DNA from 3 places in the Streptomyces vietnamensis genome. Region 3 is predicted to be linked to each of the others. Evidence: riboswitches for the same ligand, from Rfam matches in the RefSeq annotation. Region 3 holds a riboswitch; each other region holds the start of a gene.
What was found. A riboswitch is a leader RNA that binds a small molecule or an ion and turns the genes downstream of it on or off. The one in region 3 is predicted to bind S-adenosylmethionine.
Positions count from the first base shown of each region.

Region 1: linked by a shared signal. The riboswitch ahead of SVTN_RS10415 (aminotransferase class V-fold PLP-dependent enzyme) and the one ahead of SVTN_RS00275 (IclR family transcriptional regulator) in region 3 are both predicted to bind S-adenosylmethionine.
Region 2: linked by a shared signal. The riboswitch ahead of thrC (threonine synthase) and the one ahead of SVTN_RS00275 (IclR family transcriptional regulator) in region 3 are both predicted to bind S-adenosylmethionine.

Region 1 covers NZ_CP010407.1:2,363,476-2,370,390, forward strand. Annotated here, with positions in the region: gene SVTN_RS10405 (rhomboid family intramembrane serine protease) at 1-119, shown strand, start outside; gene SVTN_RS10410 (Lrp/AsnC family transcriptional regulator) at 116-397, shown strand; gene SVTN_RS10415 (aminotransferase class V-fold PLP-dependent enzyme) at 485-1,897, opposite strand; SAM riboswitch class IV at 2,085-2,201, opposite strand; gene trpD (anthranilate phosphoribosyltransferase) at 2,289-3,353, opposite strand; gene qcrB (cytochrome bc1 complex cytochrome b subunit) at 3,489-5,114, opposite strand; gene qcrA (cytochrome bc1 complex Rieske iron-sulfur subunit) at 5,111-6,163, opposite strand; gene qcrC (cytochrome bc1 complex diheme cytochrome c subunit) at 6,160-6,915, opposite strand, start outside.
Region 2 covers NZ_CP010407.1:4,667,178-4,674,092, reverse strand. Annotated here, with positions in the region: gene SVTN_RS20990 (cold-shock protein) at 294-497, opposite strand; gene SVTN_RS20985 (MoaD/ThiS family protein) at 907-1,185, opposite strand; gene thrC (threonine synthase) at 1,200-2,510, opposite strand; SAM riboswitch class I at 2,504-2,648, opposite strand; gene SVTN_RS20975 (glucosyl-3-phosphoglycerate synthase) at 2,770-3,711, shown strand; gene SVTN_RS20970 (alpha,alpha-trehalose-phosphate synthase (UDP-forming)) at 3,903-5,255, shown strand; gene SVTN_RS20965 (hypothetical protein) at 5,387-5,761, opposite strand; gene SVTN_RS44335 (pyrroline-5-carboxylate reductase family protein) at 6,134-6,915, opposite strand, start outside.
Region 3 covers NZ_CP010407.1:50,579-57,493, forward strand. Annotated here, with positions in the region: gene SVTN_RS00240 (transposase family protein) at 1-685, opposite strand, end outside; gene SVTN_RS00245 (SMI1/KNR4 family protein) at 832-1,977, opposite strand; gene SVTN_RS00250 (helix-turn-helix domain-containing protein) at 2,495-3,013, shown strand; gene SVTN_RS00255 (hypothetical protein) at 3,216-3,479, shown strand; gene SVTN_RS00260 (hypothetical protein) at 3,609-4,022, opposite strand; gene SVTN_RS00265 (hypothetical protein) at 4,415-4,852, shown strand; gene SVTN_RS00270 (hypothetical protein) at 4,849-5,130, shown strand; SAM riboswitch class I at 5,285-5,426, shown strand; gene SVTN_RS00275 (IclR family transcriptional regulator) at 5,617-6,339, shown strand; partial or broken gene SVTN_RS41600 (transposase family protein) at 6,472-6,915, opposite strand, start outside.

The sequences.
Region 1 (6,915 bases), 2.3 Mb from region 3:
CCTATCTGGCCCATGTCGTGGGCTTCTGCGTCGGCTTCCTCTACGCCTGGGGGCGCTTCCGCGGTGGGGATAGAGTGAAAGCCCCAGCCGCGGCGACCGAGGGAGAAAGCCAGCCGTGATCACCGCGATCGTGCTCATCAAGACCAGCGTGGACCGCATCCCCGAGATCGCCGAGTCGATCGCCGCGCTCGACAGCGTCAGCGAGGTCTTCTCGGTCACCGGTACGTACGACCTGATCGCCATGGTCCGGGTGCCGCGCCACGACGACCTGGCGGACGTGATCCCCGGCCGGATCAGCAAGATCCCGGGCGTCGAGGCCACGGACACGCACGTCGCCTTCCGCACGTACTCCCAGCACGACCTGGAGGCGGCCTTCGCCATCGGTCTGGAGTCCTGACCGTCCCGAGTCCTGACGCCGCGCACGCGGCATGGCTGAAGGGGGCCTCCCGAGCGGGAGGCCCCCTTCACCCGTACGAGTGACTGATCAGCCGCGATCCGGGACGCAGCGGCCGTCCTCGGTGCGGTACTTCCACTGCGCGCCGTCCCGGACGAGCTCCTTCACGGCGCCGACGAACCGGTCCACGTGCTCGTCCGGCGTACCGGCGCCGAAGCTCACCCGGATGGCGTTGAGTGACCGCTCGCCGGGCGCGGCCTCGGGGGCGCCGCACTCCCCCGGGTCCTGCGGGTCGCTGCCGAGCAGGGTGCGGACCAGCGGGTGGGCGCAGAACAGGCCGTCGCGGACGCCGATGCCGTACTCGGCGGAGAGCGCGGCGGCGAAGTGGGAGCTGTTCCAGCCCTCCACGACGAAGGAGATGACGCCCACGCGGGGCGCGTCGTCGCCGAAGAGCGACAGCACGCGCACCTCGGGCACCTCGGCCAGGCCCTCGCGGACCTTCGCGATCAGGTGCTGCTCGCGGGCGACGAGGGAGTCGAAGCCGGCCTCGGTGAGCGCCTTGCAGGCGGAGGCGATCGAGTAGACGCCGATGACGTTCGGCGAACCGGCTTCATGTCGGGCCGCGGTGGTGTGCCACTCCACGTCCACACCACCGTCGGCCCGACGGGCTACCTTGCGGGACGCTCCACCGCCCGCGAGGTAGGGCTCGGAATCCTGCAGCCAGTCGGCTCGCCCGGCGAGGACGCCGGAGCCGAAGGGCGCGTACAGCTTGTGCCCGGAGAAGGCGACCCAGTCCACGTCCAACTCCCGTACGGAGACGGGGTGGTGGGGCGCGAGCTGGGCGGCGTCGAGCACGATCCGGGCGCCGTGCGCGTGCGCCGCGGCGGCCAGTTCCCTCACCGGCCACAGCTCACCGGTGACGTTGGAGGCGCCGGTGACGCAGACGAGGGCCGGGCCGTGGCCCCCTTCAATCGTCACAGTGCGGTCGGCGAGGGCGCGCTCCAGGGTCGCGACGGCCTGCTCCGGGGTGCGCGGCGCGTTGAGGTAGGTGACCCGGGCGTCCCGCCAGGGCAGCAGCGAGGCGTGGTGCTCGGTCTCGAAGACGAAGACCTCGCAGTCCGCCGGGATCGTGGCGGCGAGCAGGTTGAGCGAGTCGGTGGTGGAGCGGGTGAAGACGACCTGGTCGCCGGGGCGGCAGTCGAGGAACTCGGCGACGGTGGCGCGGCTGTTCTCGAAGAGGTCGGTGGAGAGCTGGGAGAGGTAGCCGGCGCCGCGGTGGACGCTGCCGTAGTACGGGGCGTACGCGGCGACGTCGTCCCAGACCCGCTGGAGGGCCGGCGCGCTGGCCGCGTAGTCGAGCGCCGCGTAGGTCACCTCGCCGCCGGTGACGAGCGGGACGGTGACGTCCCGGCCGAGGACCGGCAGCGGGGCGGCGCAGCAGGGGTCGGCGGACTCGGCGGCGGTGTCGGCGGTGGTGGCGGCGGCGTTCGGGTATGCGGACATGGCGGTATCTCCCGGCATAAAAAGGGTGCGAAAAGGCGTACGAGGCCCGTGCGACGGCAGCGCGCAAGAGAAGGGGGTGCCGCGGACGGGTGGTGATGTCGAAGAGGGGCCGAGAGGCCCTAACGCATTCGCTTGCTCACGAGACAACGCTCCCTAGAGGACCAAGGACCCCAGGGTTGCGCGCAGGGGTCCGCGCTTGCCGCAGGCTTCTGCTCGTGCGGCCTGGTCTTCACCCGGGGCACCCCGCCACGGACGGAGGGTTGCCGGACAGCCGGCCGGGGCCTTGCAGCTGTCACTCATGACCTGTCGAAAAACCTATGCCAGACGATCACGACGCCGCAACCCCGTCCCGGCATCCGGGACGGGGCTGCAATCGTGCGTTCACATGCCCTCAGGCGTTGCTGGCGGCGATCCACCGCTCCAGGGACCGCTGGGCCGCGCCCGAGTCGATCGACTCGGCCGCCTTCGCGATGCCCGCGGCCAGTTGCTCCGCCAGGGTGCCCGTGCCGGGGTCCAGGGCGGTGAGCGCCGCCGCCGCGTTGAGCAGCACCGCGTCCCGTACGGGCCCGGTCTCCCCCGCGAGCAGCCGGCGGGCCACGTCGGCGTTGTACGAGGCGTCCTCGCCGCGCAGGGCCTCCAGGGGGACGAGGTCGATGCCGACGTCCCGCGGATCGAAGCGCTCCTCGGTGACGCCGCCGTCCCGGACCACCCACACCCGGGAGGTGGAGGTGGTGGTCAGCTCGTCCAGGCCGTCGTCGCCGCGGAAGACGAGGGCGGAGTTGCCGCGCTCGGCGAAGACCCCGGCGACGACCGGCGCCATGCGCGGGTCGGCGACGCCGACGGCCTGGGACCGTACCTTCGCCGGGTTGGTCAGCGGGCCGAGGACGTTGAAGGTGGTCCGGATGCCCAGCTGGCCGCGGGCCGCGGCGACGTGCCGCAGCGAGGGGTGGAACTTGATCGCGAAGCAGAGGGTGATGCCCGCCTCGTCGGCGACCTCGGCGACCCGCCGCGGGGTCAGGTTCAGATTGACGCCGAGCTTCTCCAGGACGTCGGAGGAGCCGGAGGCGGAGGAGGCGGCACGGTTGCCGTGCTTGACGACCTTGGCGCCGGTCCCGGCGACCACGATCGACGCCATCGTGGAGATGTTCACGGTCTTGGCGCCGTCGCCGCCGGTGCCGACGATGTCGACGGTCCGCCCGGGCACCTCGATGACGTTGGCGTGCGCGTACATGGTCCGTACGAGGCCGCTGATCTCCTGCACGGTCTCGCCCTTGGCGCGCAGGGCCACCATGAACCCGGCGATCTGGGCGTCGGTCGCCTCGCCGCTCATGATCAGGTCCATCGCCCAGGCCGTGTCGTCGGCGGTGAGGTCGTTTCCGTCCAGCAGACCGTTCAGCAGGACGGGCCAGGAGCGGCCCGCCGACGTAGGTCCTCCAGCGGGGGTCGCAGCGCTCATGGCAGCTCCTGTGATGATCACGTGACGGATACGGTTCCACCCTATCGACCTCCGGGGACGGCAAAGAGCCCCGTCCATCGAATGGACGGGGCTCTCGCCGTGGCGACACCTACATGGTCAGGTGTTCAAGGGTGATCAGTGGTGGCCGTGGCCGCTCTGGATCTCCTTGTACTCCTCGACCGTGGGCTTGGCGATCTGGCTGTCGTTGCCGTAGTAGCCCTTGTTGAGCTTGACGCGGAGCTTCTCCATGCGGCCGATCTTCCGCTCCACGCCGTTCTCGTCGACGGCCGGCGGAAGCTCCGCGGCCTCGTACTGCTCGTGCGCCGTGAGGCGGTGCAGCTCGCCCTGGCTGAGCGGCGTGTGGACCTCGACGAACTCACCGTGCGGCAGGCGCTTGATGATGCCCGACTCGCGGCCGTGCAGCACCTTGTCCTTGTCGCGGCGCTGGAGGCCGAGGCAGATCCGCTTGGTGGCGATGAACGCGAGGACCGGGCCGACGAAGAAGAAGATCCGCACGAACCAGGTGATCGAGTTCAGCGACAGGTGGAAGTGGGTCGCCCAGAGGTCGTTTCCACCACCCACGAGCATGATCATGTACGCGGTGATCCAGGCGACACCGAAGGCGGTGCGCGTCGGAGCGTTGCGCGGGCGCTGCGCGATGTGGTGCTCGCGCTTGTCGCCCGTGATCCAGGACTCGATGAACGGGTAGACCGCGATGGCCGCGAGGACCAGCGGGAAGATCGCCAGCGGGATCATCACGCCGAGGACCAGCGTGTGGCCCCACAGGTTGATCTCCCAGCCCGGCATGACACGGATCAGACCCTCGGCGAAGCCCATGTACCAGTCGGGCTGGGCGCCGGTGGACACCTGGTCCGGGCGGTACGGGCCGATGGCCCAGATCGGGTTGATCGAGGCGATCGCCGCGATGACCGCGATGACACCGAAGACCAGGAAGAAGAAGCCTCCGGCCTTCGCCATGTACACGGGCAGCAGCGGCATGCCGACGACGTTCTCGTTCGTCCGGCCGGGGCCGGCGAAGTGCGTGTGCTTGTGGACGAACACCAGGATGAGGTGGGCGACCACGAGGCCCAGCATGATGCCGGGGAGCAGCAGCACGTGCGCCGAGTAGAACCGGGCGACGAAGTCGCCGCCGGGGAACTCGCCGCCGAACAGGAACATCGACAGGTACGTGCCGAGGACCGGCACGGACAGGATCGCGCCCTGCATGAAGCGGACACCGGTGCCGGAGAGCAGGTCGTCCGGGAGCGAGTAACCGGTGAAGCCGGTGAACATGCCCAGGAAGAACAGCAGGAAGCCGAACAGCCAGTTGATCTCACGCGGCTTGCGGAACGCGCCGGTGAAGAAGACGCGCATCATGTGCACGAACATGCCGGCGAGGAAGATCAGCGCCGCCCAGTGGTGGATCTGCCGGACGAGCAGACCACCGCGCACCTCGAACGAGATGTGCATGGTCGAGTTGAACGCCTCGGACATCAGCTGTCCCTGGAGCGGGACGTACGGTCCGACGTACTCCACCTCGTTCATCGACGGGTGGAAGAACATCGTCAGGTAGACGCCCGTCAGGATGATGATGAGGAAGCTGTAGAGGCAGACCTCGCCCAGCATGAAGGACCAGTGGTCCGGGAAGATCTTCCGCATGTTGGCCTTGGCCAGCGTGTAGATCCCCAGGCGACCGTCGGCCCAGTCGGCGACCCGCTCACCGGCGGGCGCCTTCTTCTGCGTGTTGGTCACAGTGCTCATCCGCGCTCCCAGAAGGCAGGACCGACGGGCTCTTCGAAGTCGCCGTGCGCCTCGAGGAAGCCCTTGTCGTTCACGCCGATCCGCAGCTGCGGAAGGGGGTGACCGGCCGGGCCGAAGATGACGCGGGCGCCGTCGGAGAGGTCGAAGGTGGACTGGTGGCAGGGGCAGAGCACGTGGTGCGTCTGCTGCTCGTACAGGGAGATCGGGCAGCCCACGTGGGTGCAGATCTTCGAGAACGCGACGATGCCCTCGTGCGACCACTCGAGCTCACGCTTGTCCTTGATGTCCTCCGGCTGGATCCGGACGATCATCAGGGCGGCCTTGGCGATCTCGGTCTGGAAGTGCTCGTCGTGCTCCGAGAGGCCCTCGGGCATCGCGAAGGTCAGCGAGCCGACCGCGACGTCCTCGGGACGCAGCGGCTCGTGCGTGTTCATGTTGATGAGCTGGAGCCCCTTGGTCCACATGGTGGAGCGGAGCTTCTTCTCGGGCAGCGGGCCCATGTCACGCAGCAGGACGATGCCGGAGAGCGGAACCATCGCGAGCGCTCCGAAGAGCGTGTTGCGGATGAGCTTGCGGCGGCCGAAGCCGGACTCGGCGGCACCGGCCGCGAAGTCCGCCATGACCTTCGCCTTGACCTCGGGCGTCGCCTGCATCGGGTGACGCTCGTCGGCGACCTCGACGTCGGACATCAGGGTGCGGGCCCAGTGGACCGCGCCCGCGCCGATGAAGAAGAGGGCGGCACCGAGGGTCAGACCCAGGGCGAAGTTGAGCGCGGACACGTGGCCGAAGGGCCAGATGTACACGATCTTGTCGACCGGGAAGATCACGTACGAGGCGATGAAGCCGATGGTGGCCAGCATCGACAGCGTGAACATGAAGGCGACCGCACGCTCGGACCGGCGGGCGGCCCGCTCGTCGATGTCCTGGATGCGGGGCTTGTGGGGCGGGAGGCCCGGGTCGGCGAACGGGTCGTCGGCGACCGTCACCGCGCCGTGCGCGGTGTCCTGCCCTGCCGGCAGGGTCTCTTCTGGAATCTCTTGGCTACTCATGACTTCTTGGCCTTAGCGGTGTGGGCCGCGACCCAGATGGCAACTGCGATCAGCGCGCCCAGACCGAAGATCCAGGCGAACAGGCCCTCGCTGACGGGGCCGAGGCCACCGAGCTTGAGACCACCCGGGCTCTCGGACGAGTCGCTGTTGACGGCCTGGACGTACGCGATGATGTCCTTCTTCTCCTTCTCCGGCATCGTGGTGTCGGGGAAGGAGGGCATGTTCTGCGGGCCGGTCTGCATGGCCTCGTAGAGGTGCTTCGGGTCCACGCCTTCGAGGCTGGGGGCGTACTTGCCGTAGGTCAGCGCGCCACCTTCACCGGTGAAGTTGTGGCACTGGGCACAGTTGGTGCGGAACAGCTCGCCACCCTTGGCGATGTCGGCACCGTCAGGGCTGTACTGGCCCTCGGTCGGCGCGATCGGGCCGGCGCCGAGGGAGGCCACGTACGCCGCGAGCTGGTCGATCTGGGCCTGCGAGTAGATGACCTTCTTGCGCGGGACCTGGGCGCCCGGCTGCTGGGCCGGCATACGGCCCGTGCCGACCTGGAAGTCGACCGCGGCCGAACCGACGCCTACGAGGGACGGGCCGTCAGAGGTGCCCTGACCGCCGGTTCCGTGGCAGCTGGCGCAGCCGACGGAGTAGAGCTTCTTGCCCTCCTCGATGGCGAGGGACTGGGCGGTTTCATCGGCCTTCGCCGTGCCCGCGGGCGCGAACGCGGCGTACAGCCCCCCAGTGGCCGCCAGCGCGAGAAG
Region 2 (6,915 bases), 4.6 Mb from region 3:
TCGCCCTAGGAGAGTGCAAGCGACTCTCGCGTTTCGGGAGGTGACCAGGGGGTGGCCGGGGCGGAACGCACGAGGGGGCCGGGAACGCGCGAAGGGCCCGGGAGCACACCAGGGACCCGAGAACGCGCAAGGAGCCCGGGAACGCACGAGGGGTCCGGGAACGCACGAGGGGTCCGGGAACGCACGAGGGGTCCGGGAACGCACGAGGGGTCCGGGAACGCACGAGGGGTCCGCATCCCCTCAGGGATGCGGACCCCTCGACGGCGTTGCGTCGGTGGCCGATCGCGCCGCGCTCAGACGGCGAGCTTGACCATGTCCGCCTGCGGACCCTTCTGGCCCTGCGAGATCTCGAACTCGACCCGCTGGCCCTCTTCGAGGCTGCGGTAGCCATCCATCTGGATCGCGCTGTAGTGGACGAAAACATCCGCACCACCGTCTACCGCGATGAAGCCGTAGCCCTTCTCCGCGTTGAACCACTTGACGGTGCCCTGAGCCATGCCTAACTCCCCTATTACTGGCCCTTGCGCGGGACCGCACCTCGCGGACCCGGGTCAGACCCTGCGCCGGAACGCGTCGACCGCCGCTGAATGTATCTGCCCAACTGCCCTCTGCAACAGGTCATTCGACCGAGAATTCTGGGCGCGCCGGAAAGGGGAATTGGGGATAATCCCCTGGATCACGGGGCAAGTCGGGCCCGGCAAAGCACGCAGAACGTACACAACGTGCAGGCACTTTGGCTGCTTCTTGTCGTGCGGAGACGCATTCTCATATGCGTTCGGCATGCGCAGCGGAGGGGACTTCCCCAACTCTACCGCGCTCAACCATGCAGAATTGCCCCTTCCGCTTATCGCGCGGAAGGGGCAATTCGTACTGACCGGTAGGCCTCGGCGAAGGCTCAGCCGAGGATCAGCAGCCTCCGGCGACGGCCGGGATGATCGAGACGCCCGCGCCGGCCGGGGTGGCCGTCTCCAGGCCCTGCTCGAAGCGCACGTCGTCGTCGTTGACGTAGACGTTGACGAAGCGGCGCAGCTTTCCCTGGTCGTCCAGGACGCGGGCGGCGATGCCGGTGTGGTTCTTCTCCAGGTCCGCGATGACCTCGGCGAGGGTCGCGCCCTCGGCCTGGACCTCGGACTGCCCGCCCGTGTAGGTGCGGAGGATGGTGGGGATGCGGACGTTCACGGCCATGTCTTCGTTACCTTTCAGAGCGCCAGGCCGGCGTCGCGGAACGCGTCCAGGCTCGGGCGGATGGTGGCGGTCGCCTGAGAGGTTTCGGCCACCGCGTCCAGGGTCTTGAGTCCGTCGCCGGTGTTGAGGACGACGGTGGTGAGGCTCGGGTCGATGAGACCGGCCTCGACGAGCTTCTTGGTGACGCCGACGGTCACGCCGCCCGCGGTCTCGGCGAAGACGCCCTCGGTCTGCGCGAGCAGCTTGATGGCGTCGACGACCTGCTCGTCGTCGACGTCCTCCACGGCGCCGCCGGTCCGGCGGGCGATGTCGAGGACGTACGGGCCGTCGGCCGGGTTGCCGATGGCGAGGGACTTGGCGATGGTGTTCGGCTTCTGGGGCCGTACGACGTCGTGCCCGGCCTTGAAGGCCGCCGACACCGGGGAGCAGCCCTCGGCCTGGGCGCCGAAGATCTTGTACGGCTTGTCCTCGACGAGGCCGAGCTTGATGAGCTCCTGCAGACCCTTGTCGATCTTCGTCAGCTGCGAGCCCGAGGCGATCGGGATGACGAGCTGGTCGGGGATGACCCAGCCGAGCTGCTCGCAGATCTCGTACGCGAGCGTCTTGGAGCCCTCGCCGTAGTACGGGCGGAGGTTGACGTTCACGAAGCCCCAGCCCTCGCCGAGCGGGTCGCCGATGAGCTCCGAGCAGAAGCGGTTGACGTCGTCGTAGTTGCCCTCGATGGCGACGAGGTCACCGCCGTAGACACCGGCCATGACGACCTTGCCCTGCTCCAGGTCGTGCGGGATGAACACGCAGGAGCGGAAGCCGGCGCGGGCGGCGGCGGCGCCGACGGCGCCGGCCAGGTTGCCGGTGGAGGAGCAGGAGAGGGTGGTGAAGCCGAAGGCGCGGGCGGCTTCGAGCGCCTGGGCGACGACCCGGTCCTTGAAGGAGTGGGTCGGGTTGCCGGAGTCGTCCTTGACGAAGAGCTTGCCGGGCTCGACGCCGATCGCGGCGGCGAGGTTGTCGGCCTGGATGAGCTTGGTCCAGCCGGGGTTCAGGTTGGGCTTCTCGGCGACGTCGGCGGGGACGGGCAGGAGGGGGGCGTAGCGCCAGATGTTGGCGGGGCCGGCCTCGATCTGCTTGCGCAGCGCCTCGGGGTCACCGGTGGGAAGGTCGTACGCGACTTCGAGCGGTCCGAAACAGAGTTCGCAGGCGAAGATCGGGCCGAGCGGGAAGACCTCACCGCATTCGCGACAGGAAAGCCCGGAAGCGGGACCGAGGTCGACGGTGCTGGTGGGTACGGCGGTCTGTGCAGCCATGGAGGCGAGGCCCTTTCTCCTCATCTTTCCCATGACGAATTTTTCGCCATGAGACGGATTTGGCACCTTCCCTAGCCGGGGACCTCGCTGGAGGACGAGTAACCGACTGGAGGGTTGCCGGGGCTTCAACGGGCCGTTTCCCTCTGCCCCTCTGGATGAGCGGTATTCGATTGTGAGACGCGGGCGGCACCCCGACATGCATCGGGCATCCGCGTTGTTCAAGACTGTAACCGAAGGCTTCGAAGGTGGAGACCGACGTCCGATCCGCGAGATGGAGATCACGTTGCTGGAGGAAGTGGAGCGCTGGCTGGCCCGGCGGTCCTGGTCCGTGTCCGACCGCCCGCTGGACCGGGTGCTCGCCGCCAAGCGGGGGACGAAGGTCAGCGTCGTGCTGCCCGCGCTGAACGAGGAGGCGACGGTCGGGGACATCGTCTCCGTGATCCGCCGCGAGCTGATGACCGAGTCCGTCCCCCTCGTCGACGAGCTGGTGGTGATCGACTCGGGCTCCACGGACCGTACGGCGGAGGTGGCGGCGGCGGCCGGCGCGCGGGTGGTCGCGCGGGACGCGATACTCCCCCGGATACCGGCGGTCCCCGGCAAGGGCGAGGTGCTCTGGCGGTCACTGATGGTGACGAGCGGGGACGTGGTCTGCTTCGTGGACGCGGACCTGCGGGACTTCTCGGCGGATTTCGTGACGGGGATCGTGGGCCCGCTGCTCACGGACCCGGACGTGGACTTCGTGAAGGCGATGTACGACCGCCCGTTCGGAGACACCCCTGGTCAGGGCGGCCGGGTCACGGAACTGGTGGCCCGCCCGCTCCTGAACCTCCACTGGCCGCAGCTGGCCGGCTTCGTGCAGCCGCTGGGCGGCGAGTACGCGGCGAGGCGCTCGCTCCTCGAACGGCTCCCGTTCCCCGTCGGTTACGGAGTGGAGCTGGGGCTGCTCGTGGACGCCCTGCACACGGTGGGCCTGGACGCGCTCGCACAGGTGGACGTGGGGGTGCGCAAGCACCGGCACCAGGACGGGCAGGCGCTCGGCCGGATGGCGGCGGCGATCTACCGGACGGCGCAGCTGCGGCTGTCCCGGGGGCATCTCGTACGGCCGAGGCTGACGCAGTTCGAGCGGGGCGAACAGGGCTTCGAGCCGCGGACGTACGCGGTGGACACGGAGGAGCGGCCGCCGATGGCCGAGATCGCGGAGTACGCGCGCCGCCGGGTGGCGTGAGGCCGCACGGTGAGGTGACGGGCGGGTGCGCGCGGTGAGGTGACGGGCGGGTGCGCGGCGAGGTGACGGGCGAGCGCTCGCGGTGGACACGCCCGACCCGCGACAGCCCCGTCCGGCAACTCCGTGTGGCCGAATCGACCCGTCTCGTATACGTACGTTTGAGCGTTTACGGGACGGGCTAGGTTCGCCACATGGCAACTGTGCTGGTGGCATCCAACCGGGGCCCGGTCTCGTACGCGCTCGGCGAGGGCGGATCGCTGGACGCCCGCAAGGGCGGCGGCGGCCTGGCATCGGCCCTGAGCACCATCGACGCCCGGGAGAGCCTCTGGGTGTGCGCGGCCCTGGGCGAGGGCGACCGGGAGGCGGTGAGACGCGGAACGGCCGAGCCGGGCGTGCGCATGCTGGACATCGACCCGGCGACCTACACCGACGCGTACAACGGCATCGCGAACTCGGTGCTGTGGTTCCTCCACCACCACCTCTACGACATTCCGCGCGAACCGGTGTTCGACGCGGAGTTCCACCGCCGCTGGGAGTCGTACCGGAGCTACAACCGCGCCTTCGCGGAGACCCTGGCGGCGGAGGCGGCGGAGGGCGCGGCGGTCCTGGTGCAGGACTACCACCTGGCGCTGGTCCCGGGGCAGCTCAGGGACCTCCGCCCGGACCTGCGGATCGCCCACTTCACGCACACGCCCTGGGCCTCACCCGCGTACCTGCGGATGCTCCCCACCGACATCCGCGAGGAACTCCTCCGGGGGATGCTCGGCGCGGACGTCCTGGGCTTCCACACACGCGCGTGGGCGGAGGCCTTCGAGGCGGGCGCGGGCGACCTGGGACGGACGCAGGTGGCCACGTACCCCCTGGGCGTGGACGGCGAGGAGCTGCGGGCACTGGCGTACCGCCCGGAGGTGGACGACCGCCTGGCGCGCCTGCGTCAGGAGATCGGCGACAGGAAGACGATCGTCCGGGTGGACCGCACGGAACTCTCGAAGAACATCCTGAGAGGCCTGCAGGCCTACCGGGAACTCCTGACCGCGCACCCGGAATGGCGCGACCGGGTGGTCCACCTGGCCTCGGCATACCCCTCGCGCCAGGACCTGGAGGCCTACCGCGCGTACACGGCGGCGGTGAGGTCCCTGGCGGCGGAGATCAACGCGGAGTTCGGCACGGCGGACTGGCAGCCGGTCCTGGTCTCGGTGGAGGACGACTTCACCCGCTCCCTGGCCGCCTACCGCCTGGCGGACGTGGCCCTGGTGAACCCGGTGCGCGACGGCATGAACCTGGTGGCGAAGGAGATACCGGTCGTCTCGGAGACGGGCTGCGCGCTGGTCCTCTCCCGGGAGGCGGGGGCGTACGAGGAACTCCACGAGGACGCCCTCGCGGTGAACCCCTTCGACGTGACGGAGACGGCCGAGGCCCTGCGCACGGCCCTGACGATGCCCCCGTCCGAACGCGCGGACCGCACGAAACGCCTGGCGGCCACGGCCGTGTCCCTCCCACCCCAGCGCTGGTTCCTGGCCCAACTGGAAGCGCTCAGGAGCTAGGGCCTGTCCGACCCTGATCCGCCGGACAGGCCCTAGGGACCGCCTCAGCCGGTGACGCGGCCTGGCCGTCACGCACCAGGCCGCGCTTCACCGCTACGGCTACAGCTACCGCTGCCGACCTACGGCCCCGATCACGGGGTGACGAGGGTCGGGTTCTTGACGACCTTCGCGCAGATCGCGTAGGCCTTCAGCTTGCCCGGGTTGTTGGGGTCGGTGTTCGTCGCGAACGCCCACCAGCCCTCGCCCTTGACGGGGACGCTCGCGCCGACCGCGTACCGGTCGGCGTACGAGTTCCCTGCGGTCACCAGGGCGCCGCCGCCGGTCCGCGTCTCCCCGGCCGGACACTCGGCCTGCGCCACCGCGCGGCCCGGGTACCCGCCGCTCGCGACCGGGATGGTCACTTCGGCGCTCTCCACGACACGCACCACATCGTCGGCAACCGCAACGCCGGCAGCCGCGAACGCCATCGTCGCGGCCGCGGCCACGACGAGAGACTTCTTCAGCACAGGGATTCGCTTTCACTCGGTCGGAAGGAGAGACCCGCGAACCGTCGCGGGCCGCCCCAAGATCTATCCGCGCACGCCACCCCATCCGCCCCGGCCGCGCCCGTAGGTTCTTCGGGTTCACCGAAGAAACGATCATGCTTAGCGCATACGGCCCCGGAGCGGCGTTCAAACGAGTGAAGGCAGGCCCCCGCGACGCCAACGCCCGAGCCAGAAGGCCATGGCGGACCCCTCGTCGTCATCGATCTCGCGCACGCGCACGCGTTCAGCCGCCCGGCGCGGAACCCGGCAGCGTGTCACTCGCAGCAGGCCGGGCGCGACCCGATCCGGCGTCATACGCCGGTGGTGCCGCCGATGGTAGACGCGGCGGCAGGGTCAGGCCCGCTTCACCCCTTCACCCAACTGCGGTGCGGGCTTTGACCGTTCGTTGTCCGCCGTCGCCTGGAACGCGGCGCGCCATGCCGCGGCGAGGTCGTTCTCGGCGGCGTCGAGGGCGGCGGCGGTGTTGCCGCCGGGGACCGCGACGCGGTCCACGATGTCGTCCAGGCGGGCGCCTCGGTCGATCAGTCGGCTCAGGGCGTGCAGGCTCTGCGCGACGAGCTGTTCCGCCAGCTCCCGCGACAGCGGGGCGCCGCGTTCCTGCTGTGCGTCGACCATCGCCCTGACGGCGCCGGCCACCAGGGCCGGGCCGCAGGAGGCGAGGTCGGTCGCCGCCCGCCCCTGGCCCTCCTCGATCACGAACGGGGTCGAGAAGGGCCGGAGCAGCACGAGAAGGCCCTCGGTGTCCTGCGCCGTCAGGCGCGGACCGGGTACCAGGAGCGTCGCACCGGCGCCGATGTCGTTGCCGACGCTCGGGATCAGCTTGGCCACCGGCCCGGGAACGGCCTCCGCCAGCGCCCGGAGCGGCAGGCCGTTGTTGACGGTGATGACGATGTGCCGGGCCGTGAGCCGGGGCCGCAGTTCGTCGAGTACTGCCGGCAGATCCGCGTTCCGCACGCACAGGACGATCAGGCCGGCCTGACGGGGCAGCTCCGCCGGCGGCAGGACCACCGCGCCGGGCACGGCTTCCCGGAGCCGCGCGACACTGGCCGGGGACCGCCCCGCCGCGAACAGCCGGCCGGGTCCGACCGCCGTACTGAAACCGGCCGCCAGGGTCA
Region 3 (6,915 bases):
CGCCAGGCGCCCTCAGCCGGGCGTGGTCGCGGTTGAACTGCTGGTAAAGCGAGGGCTGTTCTCGGTGGCGGTAGTACGGGGTCCGGAAGGTGGCGCCGGCGCCCTGGTAGGCGCGGTCCGCGAGCACGAGGATCTGCCGGGTGAGACAGACCTGGACGATGCCGTGGGCACGGGCCGCGGTCAGATCGTGGGTGCGGCCCGGTGTTGCCCGGGAGAACCACAGCGGTGTGCCGTCGGGACGGGCGATGACCTGCACGTTCATGCCGTGCTTCTTGTGTTTCTGCGAGTAGTACGGCTCGTCGGCGTGGATCCGGTCGATGGGAATCAGGGTGCCGTCAACGATGACGTGGTCGCCCTCACCGAGGCCGGCGAGGGCTTCGTGGAGGCCGGGCGCCCAGGAGACCAGGATGTCCAGGGTCTCGTCAACGTACCGCCAGGCCGTGGCCTGGGATATCCCGAAACCCACTCCGAGCTGGGAGAACGTCTCGTTCTTCCGCAGGTGGACGAGAGTGAGCAACGCCTGCTGGAAGCAGCCGAGCTTGCGCCGGCGGGTGTTGCGGGCCAGGCGATGCTCGTACAGCAGCCAGGCAACATGCTCGACGAGCTCATGCGGGACGTCGAGCATGGCAGGATACGGAACCAACAGGGCCCCTTCGGTCGCCGGTGTGATGAGTGGAATCACCACGCCGACGACGAGGGGCCCTGCCTCGTCACCAGCCCTGCTGACCAGCCCATTTCATCCTCCAGCACAGGATGAAAGAGGTTCAGTGAGCGCTTCGTCCGGCGATAACCGCCCCATGAAGCGCTCACGCGGAACCGAAACCCCTGGGGTCAGTCCTGATCTTGGCTGTACTGGGCCGCGTACCAACTGGAGTCGATGGCGGGGTTGCGCAGCGCCCCCCAGAATCGGTCGTCAGGTATCGGTGGCAGGGGCTGATTGCCCAGGTCCGCATGCAGATCCGCACGCCAGTCGAGAGTGAAGTGACTCCGGGTCTCCGCGCTCTCGCACACGGACCTGTACGGGGACCCCCAGATCCCGAGGGCTATTTTCTCCGCGGCCCACCTGCGCGTGTGGTCTCGGCCGGTGTCGGCCTGTGCGAGCACCGCGCGGAGTCGCAAGGCGAGCGGGCCGGTCTGGTCCGGCTGCGGCGGGGCCACACCGCACTCCCACGCGTCCAGGGCTGTCTTGACCTCCGGGTAGTTGTTCAGGCCCGTTTCGACCGCCAGTCTGCGCAGCTGCTTCCGCGCGGCGTCGACCACCTGCTCATACGGCAGGACTGCGATCAGCGCACCGAGTTCCCCATGCCCGTCCAGGTGGCTCACGTGGAGGAGGTCGGTGGGACTGTAGGACAGGTTCAGCTCTGGCAGCTGCTCATCCGGTGCGGGAAGGGGCTCGTCGGCACTGTACTGCGGCCTGGCAGGCGGACGCCCCTCCCAGAACAGCCGGCCGTTGAAGGTGACGACACCGGCGTCCTGGCCGCGCTCAAGCGTGCCGGCCAGTTCGGCCAGATACTCACCCAGCGAGCCGGCCTGCCCGAAACTGGTACCGGTCTCGTCGAAGAACCGTCCGATCGCACCGAAGGAGTCCCGCCCGGTACGGCAATCCATCAGAAGACCGTCCGACGTCGCGTCGTAAGAACCGAACTTCACGTAATCGTGAAGCCAGTAGTCCTCGGTCTCCCCGTCGAGGCCCTGGTCGATGCCGCGCATGAACCCGGTGTTCCCAAGGATTCCGCTCACTCCGAGCAGCCGGTCGCCCGTGCTGAAGCGGAAAGCCTCAGGTCCCTCCAGCGCCCCGTTGTGCCGGAGGAGTGAAGCGACCAGGTCCGGAGGAAAGATGACCCCCAGTTCCCGTTGCGCTGCTGCGATCTCTTCGTCGCCTGCGGGCGGCCGAAGCGTGGCAAACGTGCGGGGCGCGTGCTCGCGCAGCCACGCGTCGATGCGAGTCCATGAGTCCTGGACCAGGTCTGATGTCATAGGGCCGACCTTAGAACCAGCGGCTGACAACAGCTTGATCGTCGCTCACCGGCCTTGCCGCCGGGTTGGCGTTCAGGCCGGCAAGCTTCGAGCGGCCCCTTGTCCCGGCTCACCAAGCTGCTGGCACCGGACGCTGCAGCCGCCCACTCGACACTGAAGCGCTCAGTCGCAATCACCCGATCGGTGGCCAACCCGAAGAAGCCCACTGAACGAGATCATGGAATTCGGCATCCTGTTCAAGGTGCGCCGGGGCCTCTACCAGTTCAACCCGCCCTACTCGTCCCGTGCAGCGGAGTTCGTCCCGGGCACGGAGCTGGTTGAGGCCCAGTACGTGAGGGTTGACCGGGACAAGGCGATCGTGAACATCCGCAAGGATGAGAGCCTGCCGGACCTGGTGCGGGTTCCCGTTGCTGGAGCACATGCGCGAGGCAATCGAGGAACTGCGCAAACAGAGGTCCGCAGAACGAGCTGCGCGCCGGCTGGCCCGTGCGCAGCGACAGGAGAAGGGAACAGCAGCGTGAGCACCTTGAAGTGGGCGGCGACGAACGCCGACAGCCTGCTCGCCGACCTGGACCTGCCCCCGGCCGCCTACCGCGCGTTCCTCAAGCTCCGTGGGCGCAGCGAGCCGGGCGGGCAGATCGCCACGGACCAGGCCACCCTGGCGACGCTGCTCGGACTGAGCCGTCCCAGCGTGAACGCCGCCCTGAGAAGCTTGGAGCTGGCCCGACTGGTCAAGAAGGTTCGTCATGGTGTCTACCAGCTCAACCCGATGCTCGCCGGCTACGCCTACCCCGAGGACGCCGAGGCCGACGAGGACGCCGAGGCCGACGAGGCCGACGAGGCCGACGAGGCCGACGTCAGGGCGATGCCCAGGGCCGACCGCCTGGACGACAAAGACCATGTGGCGAACTACCACAAGGCCGTCGCCGTCTACCAGGACCAGCTCGCCCAGCAGCGCAAGAAGCGTGCCGCCCTCGCCGCCGCCAAGAAGGCCGCCAACGGTAAGCGCCGCGGCACGCTGCATGCCGTCGGCTGATCCAGCCGTCCATCTGGGCGATACGTGGCGACTTACGGCGCCGCGCCAGGGTGCGGCGCCGTTCGCATGCTCGAGACGTGCCCGGTTCCCCGGAGGGGAAAGGCGCAGGCCACCGTCCCGCTTGGTGACGCTGCTGCCACGGAGGTGGTGACAGTAGCGTCACCGAACTGCGTGATCGGTCAGCAAGGGTTGACCGTGCGGCATGAGCAGCAGACAGGGGCCTCCGCGCAGCAAGGGCACGCTGCTCATTCACCCCCTGCTGGCCGGCTACGAGTCGCTCGCCCACATGACCGACCGCCTCGAGGCCCCGGACACCCACGTGTGGCCCATCGACTTCCCTGTCGGCGACATCCGCCCGCCCCGCGTACGCGACGGGCGCACCGGCACCGGCTTCGACCCCGACCCGGATGGCGGCGAGGACGCGCCCGCCCCCGAGGCCCGGCCCGTCCTTCGGCTAGCCGGCTGAACCGCAGCCCCCGTATCGCGCATCACCACGGCGCCCCCGAGAGGGAGGGGCGCCGTCGCCGTTCCCGGCCGGGGCGCTCCCGAACCGGTAGTACCGGGTGAAGTTGCCCGTCGGCTACGACGCTGGTGATCATTCGACTGTCAGCAAGAAGATCACTGTGGCCAGGCCGATGATGAGCGCGCACAGGACGGCCGCGATGAACAGCGTGCCGGCGACACGGGCACTCAGCGCACCCCAGAACTCTGCCCGCCGACCGTCGGGAGTGTCAGTGCGCCAGTCTGACGGGATGTCGACGTGTCCGTCGGCGATGACCGAGGCGGCCCTGCGTACGTCCCCTGGGTGGAAGTAATAGAAGGTCGGCTCCGCCCCCCACGTGCCCCGGCTCGCCCCGCCGGAGCTGCGGACGCGGACATCCGTACGATGGGCCACGCCCGGGAGCCAGTCCTTACGCACTGGCCACAGCTTCGCGACTTCGTCGCTGCTGAGCCAGGGCTCCTCCTCGTGCGCCGGCTCTGGTGTTCCCGGATCCGGTGTGTTCGGCATGCCTCCCCCTCGATGCGGCAGACCTCCAGTACACATTCGCTGCACTGCATGCCGATAGGGGGCCTACGGCACGGCGCGATGCGGGGCAGGACCGGTCCCTTCCGGGCTGTCAGGTATACGCGTGACGCGGGCACTCCGCTGGAAGGATGCAGACCTGCTGCCGGTCGGTGAAGAGGTCGCACGACCGGTGGCATCGACTGGCCGGTGTCGGTCGACTCGACGATCGTGCGAGCCCATCAGCACGTCATGGAGGGCTTCCGAGGGCACCTCGGATCGGTCACCATGGAGGTCCATCGGCGACCCGAGGGTGGGGGTGAGCGAGGGTGGGAACGTTCTGGACGGGCAACGGAGCAGGCCGGAGCAGGTCGGAGCAGGTCGGACCCGCCCCGTGGTTGGCGCTGGCCTGTCTGGTCGGGCTGTTTCTGGCCTACGTCGTGCTGGCGAACTTCACCGCAGAGCTGCGGGCGGCGCTGTGGGGCGAGCCCGGCACCGTGACCGAAGCCAGCTGCCGGACGTACGACAACACCGTGGCGAATGCGGGAACGTCGACGTCCTGCTCGGGCGTCTTCAGCCCGGACGGCGGCGGCTCGTCGTTCGACGTCCCCGTCGAGGGCGACATCGATGCGCAACCGGTCCGTGCGTGGCTGGTGGACGGTGCGTCCGGTACCGCGTACGTCTCGCCGACGGTGTGGGCTGGGGTGCTGCCTGTGGGGCTGTCCCTTCTCCTGGCCGGTCTCCCGGCGGCGGTGACGGTGAAGCGCGTGCGCCGCGTCCACGCGCAGAGCCCTGGAGAGCCGCTTCATGGATCAGACACAGAGTCGAGTGCGTGATCGACGACGACGAGTACAGCGAGCAGGTCACCTGGCTCGACATCGACAAGCCGGGCCTCTGGCTGAGCGGGAGCGGGGAGCACACCGGTGCCGTCCGCCAAGAGAGCCTCCAGCTTCGGCTCACCTCTTCCCCAGAGGTTGCAGAGCGCCTCGGCGCGTTCGGCGGCGATGGCGAGGGCGACGAGGTCGTGGTCCTGGTCGGCGCAGTCCGGCTCCGACGGCATAGTGGTTGCTGCACATACCATGCTCATGGGCCTGGGCAATCTGGCTGCCCGTAGTGGGCCAGCACAACCACCCAGGGTCTCTTGCTCTGCCTCTCCCCCGCCCGGATTCGGTTCACCCGGCGGCGGCGTCACAGTCGGCCTGACCTGCAGCCATCCTGTGCAGGAAGCCGTTGGCGGGTAGTCCCAGAAGTCTTGTATGGTTTCTCGCGAATCATCCAGAGGGGTGGAGGGACCGGCCCTACGAAGCCCCGGCAACTCCCCGGTCGACTCGGCGTTCCATGTTCGCGCCGCGCCGTCGGGATCAGTGCCAACTCCGGCCCGCGCCAACGTGGCGCGGGAAAAGATGAGGAGACACGGTGCTCTCTGTGCTGCCTTTCGCCCCGGTTCTGTCCGCCCCGGGCTTTCCGCGTACCCATCTCGTGATCGCCGCGGCATATCGGTCGACCGCTTCGGCCCTTTCCCGCTGATCGTCCCTGCCCTTTTTCTGGCAAGGCCGCCGCGAGCCTCGACTCGCGGACCGAGACTGGAGTACCCCCTTTCATGGACATTTCAGATATTTCTAGTGGCGTTGGCGTCCTCGACAAGGCCGCGGTGATCCTCGGTGCGCTGGCGTCGGGTCCGGCCACTCTGGCCGGGCTGGTCGCCTCCACCGGCTTGGCACGGCCCACTGCGCACCGACTCGCCCTCGCACTCGAACGTCACCGTCTGGTCACCAGGGACCTGCAGGGCCGCTTCGTCCTCGGCCCTCGACTCGGCGAGCTCTCGGCCGCCGCGGGCGAGGACTGCCTGCTGGCCGCCGCCGGCCCGGTCCTCACCTCCCTCCGGAACGCCACCGGCGAGAGCGCGCAGCTCTACCGGCGCCAGGGCGAGATGCGCGTCTGCGTCGCTGCCGCCGAACGCACCTCCGGCCTGCGCGACATCGTGCCGGTGGGGTCCACGCTCCCCATGAAGGTCGGCTCCGCCGCCCAGGTGCTGCTGGCCTGGGAGGAACCCGAGCGCTTCTACGAAGGTCTGCAGGGTGCTCGCTTCACGGCCACCGCCCTCAGCGGCGTACGGCGCCGGGGCTGGGCCCAGTCGATCGGAGAGCGCGAACCCGGCATGGCCTCCGTCTCGGCGCCGGTCCGCGACTCGTCCCACCGTGTCGTCGCCGCCGTCACGGTCACCGGCCCGATCCAACGCCTCACCCGACACCCCGGCGCCCGGCTCGCGAAGGCCGCCGTCGACGCGGCCGACCGCCTCACCGAAGCCGTCTCCCACCCCTGACCCCGGCAGCACCACGTGGGGTTCTGGCTCTCCCCCGGCCGGCGTGTTCAGACTTCCTCGACCGGAATTCCTCGACGGCGCTCCCTGAGCCGTGTATGCCGCACCGAGGAACACCGCATCACTGAGCTGTTTTCATCCTGAATAGCTGCAGGTCACCAGGGTGTGGACGGCCTGGACGATGGTGCTGATGCGGCGGGTGGAGCATCTGGCTCGTCGGAGGATTCGCCAGGACTTCAACTGCGCGAAGGCGCGTTCACCCGGAGCCCTCAGCCGGGCATGGTCGCGGTGGAACTGCTGCTGATGCGAGGGCTGTTCGCGGTGACGGTAGTGCGGGGTGCGGACGGTAGCGCCGACGCCCTGGTAGGCCCGGTCCGCGAGAACGAGGACCTGCCGGATCAGGCAGGCCTGGACGACGGCTATGGGCGCGGGCCGCGGTCAGGCCGTGGGTGCGGCCTGGTGTCGCGCGGGAGAACCACAGCGGTGTGCCGTCGGGACGGGCGATGACCTGCACGTTCATGCCGTGCTTGCGGTGCTTTTGCGAGTAGTACGGTTCGTCGGCGGCGATGCGGTCGGTGG